2 regions of the Mesobacillus sp. AQ2 genome follow, and region 1 is predicted to be linked to the other one. Evidence: riboswitches for the same ligand, from Rfam matches in the RefSeq annotation. Region 1 holds a riboswitch; the other holds the start of a gene.
The links. A riboswitch is a leader RNA that binds a small molecule or an ion and turns the genes downstream of it on or off. The one in region 1 is predicted to bind cyclic di-GMP.
Positions count from the first base shown of each region.

Region 2: linked by a shared signal. The riboswitch ahead of QNH36_RS20105 (hypothetical protein) and the one ahead of QNH36_RS21645 (OmpL47-type beta-barrel domain-containing protein) in region 1 are both predicted to bind cyclic di-GMP.

Region 1 covers NZ_CP126080.1:4,298,815-4,303,085, reverse strand. The annotation lists gene QNH36_RS21660 (flagellin N-terminal helical domain-containing protein) at 1-468, shown strand, start outside; gene QNH36_RS24015 (flagellin) at 689-928, shown strand; gene QNH36_RS21650 (endonuclease) at 937-1,890, opposite strand; cyclic di-GMP riboswitch class I at 2,017-2,113, shown strand; gene QNH36_RS21645 (OmpL47-type beta-barrel domain-containing protein) at 2,191-4,271, shown strand, end outside.
Region 2 covers NZ_CP126080.1:3,993,029-3,997,299, forward strand. The annotation lists gene QNH36_RS20095 (GntP family permease) at 1-595, shown strand, start outside; gene QNH36_RS20100 (acetyl-CoA C-acetyltransferase) at 659-1,843, shown strand; gene QNH36_RS20105 (hypothetical protein) at 1,897-2,121, opposite strand; cyclic di-GMP riboswitch class I at 2,396-2,480, opposite strand; gene QNH36_RS20110 (hypothetical protein) at 2,720-3,064, shown strand; gene nadE (NAD(+) synthase) at 3,116-3,937, opposite strand; gene QNH36_RS20120 (lactonase family protein) at 4,157-4,271, shown strand, end outside.

The DNA of each region.
Region 1 (4,271 bases):
CACTCTATCCTTCAACGTATGCGTGAACTTTCAGTTCAAGCTTCAAGTGACACTAACGTTGTGGAAGACAGAGCTGCAATTGATGAAGAATACCAGGCATTAGTTACAGAAATCGACCGTATTTCTGATGAAACTGAGTTTAATACTCAAAAACTTTGGGATGGATCTACTGGACAAGTTGACTTTCAGGTAGGAGCTAATGTTGGTCAGATTATCTCTTATACTTTCTCTAATGCTGATTCAACAACGCTAATGGTTGCCGTTGGAGATTTAACAACTAAAGCTAATGCCCAAACTGAACTTGCTGCAATCGATACTGCAATTGAAACAGTATCAACTGAGCGAGCAAAATTAGGTGCGACTCAAAACCGTTTAGAACATACAATCAACAACCTGAACACTTCTTCTGAAAACTTAACTGCTGCAGAATCACGTGTACGTGACGTTGATTATGCTTTAGCTGCTTAAGAGCAGTGACAAGCACAGTCGTCCTGGCTGGTAACGGCCAGAGATCATGATCGGGTGAATTGCTGGAAACCCCTTATAGCTTTTCTTGCCACAACGTAGCCGGAAACGGCAGGCGTGATGGCTTGAAAAAAGAAAAGATTGGGCAATCAGCAGCCAAGCTCCTGGCTCGAAAGAGTGGAGAAGGTTCAACGACTAGGATAAACCATCTAAGGCGGTAGCTATGATGATGAAATCCATAGGTGAAGCAATGACCATCAGCATTGCGAATCCGAAGTGCCCGACCCCTACTAGTTTATTAGAGGGTGAAGATATAGTCTGGTCATTTGTGAAAGCAAATGTTCGCACGATGGCGAAAGAAATGATGGAACAAACTAAGAATTCAATTCTTTCTCAAGCAGCACAAGCTATGTTGGCTCAAGCAAACCAACAGCCACAAGGAGTTCTTCAACTTCTTCGTTAATTTTTACCTTAAGAGGTTTGTCCACTGGACAGGCCTTTTTTTCTTGCTTCAATGATTGAAATAGACAAAATCTCACTCATTGTAATTCCTGTTTCTCTTTGAATGGAAGAGATTTTTAATAGTTCTTCATTAGTTAAAGTTACTTGATGTGCAAATTGCCATTCTAAATGATTAGGGGTAATAAGCTGATAATCTTCGAACCATATTTTGATGAATATTTCTGGTGTTATAGAGTGGATCAGCTCTTTAATTTCCTTTGTGGGTTTCTGAAGTTTAATGGGAAGATATACTGATGTCCGTTTTTTATGTGGAAAAATTAAACCTGTTTCTGAACAAGTAGGTATCTGCTTTCTCATCATTGAAGGATGTAAGTAATCCTTTACAAGGTGAAAAAAATACATGATTTGCCGTTTGTCGTATATGCATAATCGATTTTGGCCATCAAGCGAGAATTGTAATTTGAATTTATCCTTCATCATTTCAATTAACAAATTATTTTCAGTAGGGGAAAAGTTATCTGTTGAGAGGATGATTTTTTTAACAATACCTCCCTTTTTCAAAAGGTAGCCGTCATCCTGAAACCACCATGCTAACGCTTCAGGAGTCAAGGTTAATTGGAGTATGTCTATCGGAATGACTTTAACCCGTCCTTTATACCATTTCTCTTTCAAATAATTAAAAACAACTGATGTTTTCGATTGAACATACACTGATTCCGAGAATCCTATGCTGACTCTTGAATCTTTATCTCTTTTATATTTTGGCTGCGTAAGGGGAACAAAATCTTTAAGGCTTCTGTAGCAATAGAAACACCAGTCTTTATCTTTGTATCGATGCTGGAACCGAAGACGAGGGCTTTTATTTATTTCGATTGTTAAGCTCCCATCTCCAAGTAACTTGCCATTAATCAATCCTAGCTGATAAACAGGGATGTATTTTAAAATATCGTGAAATTCATTCATTGTACACCTCTAATCAGGAACAGGTGTTCCGCTATATTTATATTATAATCTATTAACTTAAAAATTAATAGGTAAATGTACCTATTAATTAACAGGGTCTTTTGTATTAAAATTAAAGGTAAATATAAGTGAAAAAGGCAAATCATAGGAAACTATGAGACGCAAAGCCAAGGGCCTGTTCTACATTTCTAGTTATTTAGGTAGATGGCAGCCGGCTACCACGAGGATACATAGACTTTTTTACTATGGGCCTTGGGTAAGGTCTTTTTGTTTGCTCTTTTTTCGGAAAAGGAGAGAAAGATGATAGGGAAATTATTTAAAATCCAGACTTTAGTCGTAGTCATGGTTATGGTTGCTCAATTGATTTTACCTATAGGGACAGCCATGGCAAATGATGTTGGGAGTATGCTGCCTCCAAGCAATCTCGCCTATTCAAAACCATCCCCGGAGGACGTGAAGCTCAGTTGGGATGCTGTTTATGGAGCAACAGGATACAACGTTTATGAAATCCAGGAAGGGCAGATGACACTGATTGGTACTGCAAAGACAGTGAACTACAGCCTGAATGACCTTCGTGAAGGAAACTACAAATATACCGTTTCTACTTTGAACGGTGATGCTGAATCGGGTCCTTCAGCACCGATAACTGTCGACATTGTCTATCCTTCAATGGAAGCCCCAACGAATCTAAGCTATAAAATCCAAAATGGAAACGATTTGGTCCTTAGTTGGACAGCTTCAAAATATGCTGAAGAGTACTTTATTTATGAAGTGCTGGTGGATGGAAAGAAACAATTAATTACAAAGACAACCTCCAATAGCTATACGAAAACGAATGCTGAAGCGGGCAGCTATACATATGTTGTTTCTGCATCGAATAAGTTCTTTGGCGAATCTGCTGCATCGGAACCGATCACTGCAGAATTGATCCAGCCTGTTATGGAGAAGCCGGGGGATCTGTCATTTACTATCACTAACGGCACGGATGTCACATTGAAATGGAAGTCTTCGTATCTGGCAAATGGATATAAAATCTATCAAATGGTGAATGGGGAAAAGGTTCTTAAGGAAAGCGTTACTGGAACAAGTGTTAAATTTACTAACCAGCCAGAAGGAGACTATGAATATGTTGTCCATTCATTTAGTGACCGTTTTGGAGAATCTGCAGAGGGCAGTCGGATCTCTTTGACGGTCAGCACAGTTGTCATGCAGGCACCTGATGCTTCGGCAAGAGTCATTAATTTTAATGATATTATCCTGAGCTGGGGGCGCGTCGATTATGCGAACAGCTACAAGATCTATCAGGTTATTAATGGGGAAAAGGTTCTGAAAAATACTGTGACAGGAACTTCAGTGACTTTTTCAGGACAGCCTGCCGGTGAATATCAATTCGAAATCTATTCATACAGCGATCGCTTTGGCGAGTCTGAAAACGGGTCTAAACTGACTGTTACAGTGGACAGCTATGAACTTGCGGCACCGGAAAATGGCAGTCATAAGATTTTAAACGGAAACGACTTGAACATATCCTGGGATGCTGTCGAAAATGCGAGTGAATATAAGATTTATCAGATCGTGGATGGCCAGCGTGTGTTGAAGGATACTTTGACAGGCACTAGTAAGACCTATTCAAACCTTGCTGAAGGAACATATGATTTTGAAATCTTTTCGTCGAATCCAAGAATTGGGGAATCTAAAGACGGATTGAAAATCAGTGTTGACATTGTTCATCCGAAAATGGGGGCACCGGGCAATGTAGAATATTCTACTAGCTCCCCGACAAGCTTCTCTTTAAGCTGGGATAAGGCTGAATACGCAACGAATTATAATATTTATCAAATACTTGATGGCGAAAAGGTACTTAAGAGGACGGTAACTGGTACGAGCATATCCTACAGCAATATGGAAGCTGGTGAATATGAATATGAAGTGTATTCCTATTCTTCAAGGTTTGGCGAATCAGCAACAGGCAGCCGCGTGAAAGTCACTCTTGATGGCTATGTCATGCAGGCTCCTGGAAACCTGAAATACTCAATCCTTAATGGCAATGATATTAAACTTGAATGGGAGCCAGTTGAGTACGCTGCCAGTTATAAGGTCTATCAGGTTATTGATGGGGAAAAGGTCCTTAAGACAACCGTAAGAGGGACGTATGCTACGCTGACCAACCAGCCGGCTGGGGATTATGAGTTTGTCGTCCATTCCTTCTCTTACTTTTCAAGCCAGTCACCTGAGGGGACAGCTATTAAACTATCGCTTGTTCATCCTGTAATGGAAAAGCCGGAAAATGTAACAGCATCTATCCTAAATGGAAATGATGTAGCACTTGCATGGACCTCAGTTCCTTATGCTAATAGTTATAATGTTTATGAGTTAATAGA
Region 2 (4,271 bases), 310 kb from region 1:
TGAATCCTATGGTACGGTCCAGATGGCTGGAGTAGTTGGAATCTGGTCCGTTGAACTGGCGTTGATTCTTGGCATCCTGGCTACTCTTTTATATGACTGGAAGAAGGTTACCGGAGGATTTAAAGTTGGAGTCAACACTGCAATAGGCGGTGCCTTGCTTGCATCGATGAATACTGGGGCTGAATACGGTTTTGGCGGAGTCATTTCCTCTCTTCCAGGATTCTCTGTTGTGAGTAAAGGAATTTCAACAACATTCACAGATCCGCTCATCAATGGAGCAGTAACGACTACAACTCTTGCAGGTGTGACTGGATCTGCTTCAGGCGGTATGGGGATTGCTTTGAGTGCAATGGCTGATACTTACATGAAGGCAATCACAGAATTCAATATCCCGCCAGAAGTCATGCACCGTGTCATCTCGATGGCATCAGGCGGAATGGATACACTTCCTCACAACGGTGCAGTTATTACTTTGCTTGCTGTTACCGGATTAACTCATAAACAATCTTATAAAGATATTTTTGCTATTACTGTAATAAAAACATTGGCTGTATTCTTCATTATTGCAGTCTACAAGTTAACTGGACTAGTATAATAATAACAACAAAGGGGGAGCAATTCCCCCTTTCTTAACTTTAATTCGGAAGGGGCAGTAAAAATGGAAAATTCAATTGTGATTGCAAGTGCGGTCAGGACCGCTACAGGAGCTTTTGGCGGAGCTTTTTCAAAGGTATCTGCAGTTGATCTTGGAGCGGCCGCTATTAAGGCTGCATTGGAAAAAGCAAATATTAGTGCTGATTCCGTCGATGAAGTCATCATGGGAAATGTCCTTCAAGCCGGGCTTGGTCAAAATCCGGCACGCCAGGCTGCCATGAGAGCAGGACTTCCAGAGACATGCCCATCCATGACAATCAATAAACTATGCGGCTCAGGTTTGAAGGCCGTTCACCTGGCATATCAAGCAATTGCAGCAGGTGAAGCCGATATCGTTGTCGCTGGCGGAATGGAGAATATGAGCCAGGCGCCTTTCGTTCTCAAAGGTGCGCGAGAAGGCTTCAAAATGGGCGACCAAAAACTCGTTGATACATTGCTTGGCGATGGACTCGTATGTGCATTTAATGACTACCATATGGGTATTACTGCCGAAAACCTTGCCGAAAAATATGAAATCTCGCGCAATGAACAGGACGCTTTCGCAGTCAAAAGCCAGAACCGGGCAGAAGCAGCGATCACTTCTGGACGTTTCAAGGATGAAATCGTCCCTGTAGAAGTGAAACAGCGTAAAGGCGATCCTATTATTGTCGATCAGGATGAGCATCCTAAATTCGGCAGCACTCTTGAAAAGATTGGCAAGTTACGGCCTGCATTCAAGAAAGACGGAACCGTAACCGCAGCCAATGCTTCTGGAATCAATGATGGCGCAGCTGCAGTTGTGGTGATGAGTGGCAAAAAAGCAAAAGAACTAGGAGTTACTCCACTTGTAACCATCAAGGCGAATGCTTCTGCGGGCGTTGATCCATCCATCATGGGTATTGGGCCTGTTAGCGCTGTTAAGAAAGCCCTTAAGAAAGCGGAAATGGAGTTAACGGATATCGATTTAGTAGAGGCGAATGAGGCATTTGCGGCACAGGCTCTTTCCGTCATGAAGGAACTTGGCATGAGCGAGGAGAATGTAAATGTCAACGGCGGTGCCATTGCGCTTGGCCACCCAATTGGAGCAAGCGGAGCAAGAATTCTAGTCACACTCATCCACGAACTTAAGAAACGAGAACAAAAATACGGACTGGCCACCCTCTGCATAGGCGGCGGAATGGGTGTCGCAACGATCATCGAAAATGTTTAATCAATAGAAAAAGCCTGTGGTCCGCACCACAGGCTTTCATATTTTAGCAGTTATCAAACTACATAATCTTCAGTTAATTTACTGCATGCATTTGATAGATTCTCAAGGCATTCCCTTCTTAGCCTCTCGTCACAGATGAAATCATTCCGAAGCTCTTCTTCCAGCTTCATTTGTATCTGCTGAATTTCTTCCTGGAACCTTTCCCTTTTTTCAACATCTGTTAAATGAAACTCTATCTCCCGTTCAAAGTACTCTACCGTCCCAAACAATACAGTCAACGTTTCCTCCACCTTCCATTCTATTTTTCAAAAATCCTTTTTCCTAAAAACAAAACCTGCCAAAAGGATTATTTTCACTCGTCCTGTCAAGATACTTAAGTTTTATTTATCCTTTCTCACACTCGGCAAACGTGAAATTCAGTTCTTTTTGCATGATTGTGCAGAATGGACCAGGAAGAATAAAAAAAATCCTCCAAAAAAGACGGCGGATTTCCTTTGGCAAACAGTCAACCAATACCATTCACCGATATGTTCTATACTCATCCGATCTTTTATTGGCAACCCGACTATCCTAGCAGCATGGCCTTAGACTCGTGGCTTTGCGTCCTCACCTTTCGATAAGTTTGCCTTTTTCAGTTCTACTTAAAATATAAAACTTTAGAACCATACTTTCAACAAAATTCGCCAATTAATTACAAAGATGAGTCTAATTTCCTATAACTTTGTGAGCGCATGAAAGATAGACAACCCTTTCAGGCGCCAACTTTGATTAGCGCATTGTTTTCACAATGTAATATCCCAGCAATCTCTATGTAAAGTTCAGTTGCTAGAATAAAAGGAAGAAGCTTTATTACAGGCGAATGGCAGGAGGATCCTTATGGAACAGCATGTTAAAAAGTCGCTAGATGAATGGAAAGCAGAAATTGAAGAGATTCTTAAAGAAATAGATGCGGAGTATGACGAAGTAAAAAATGAGCTTAAAGTGTATACATATAAATTTAACATCACGAAGCAGGTTGTCCAGTCGACAGTGAATCCGGACCTGAACAGGAAGATTCGCGAATTGTATCATCAGCCATTTGAGGAGAAATTCAATGATTTGAAAGAGTATATCAAGGAGTTGGAAGAAAAAAAGCGGGTCTTCCAGATGTTCACCGATAAAATCGACAAAGTGACAGACAAAGAGGATGCGCCACAGTTAGCTATTGCGCAAACTGAATAAAAAGGAAAGCCTGGCTTTTGATCGAAAATCTTAGCCAGGCCTTTTTTGTGCTTATTCCTTCCACCATGAATCAAACATGGACGCTGGAACATGCCGTTTATGCTCTGAAGCAAGATATCTGCCCTCAATTTTGGCTGCTGCTGCTTCATCAATCTGCTTTCCTTCAAGATAATCATCGATTACTTCATAGCTGACGCCAAGTTCGGTTTCATCCGATTGAAGCGGCTTGTTGTCTAAAAGGTCAGCGGTAGGCTCTTTCAGATACAGTCTTGATTCTGCATTCAATGCTTTGAGCAGTTCCCTGCCCTGGCGCTTGTTCAAGCCGGTAAGCGGCAGCAGGTCAGCTCCTCCATCCCCGTATTTTGTGAAAAATCCGGTTACTGCTTCAGCAGCATGGTCTGTCCCAATCACCAGCAAGCCGTCCTGCCCGCCGATAGCATATTGGGTGATCATCCGGATCCTTGCCTTTGCATTTCCTTTGTTAAAGTCTGTCATCTTCTCGCCAATCGCTTCCTCGAACTGGGTATTGAAGGTGTCGACAGCAGGCTGGATATTGAAGGTGATCGTTTGATCCGGCTTGATGAATTCCAGTGCTTTCTGAGCATCATCCTCATCTTTTTGCACCGCATAAGGAAGTCTGACAGCGACGAATTTGGCATCCTTGCCTTCTGACCGCAATTCCTCCGCAGCCATTTGCGCAAGTTTCCCCGCCAGAGTGGAATCCTGGCCGCCGCTGATGCCTAGAACGAACCCTTTCGCCCTTGATGTAAGCAAATATTCCTTTAAAAAATCGATTCTTTTCCTGATTTCTTGCTGGGGATCAATTTGCGGCTGCACATTCAAATCTTCAATTATCTGCTTTTGCAAGCTCATGATAACCCTCCTAATTCACGAAAAACTATTCAAAAAAGAGCATATCCCTTCTAAAGTCCAAAGTCCAGATTTTCGTCAGAAAACCTAACATCCCAATACCAAAAATGCTCATGTTTATTTTACCCATTACCATGGTGGACGTAACATTTTGTCTGCCATGATTTTTTTGCTAGACTATAAACCATAGTATTAACGCGAATTAAATTGGAGGCATTCATAATGGCAACCCATGAAAAGTTCAAAGGCTATTTCGGTACCTATACAAAAGGCAACAGCGAGGGGATCTATTCTTTCACATTGGATGCGGCAAATGGAAAAATCCTTGATGTGGAAC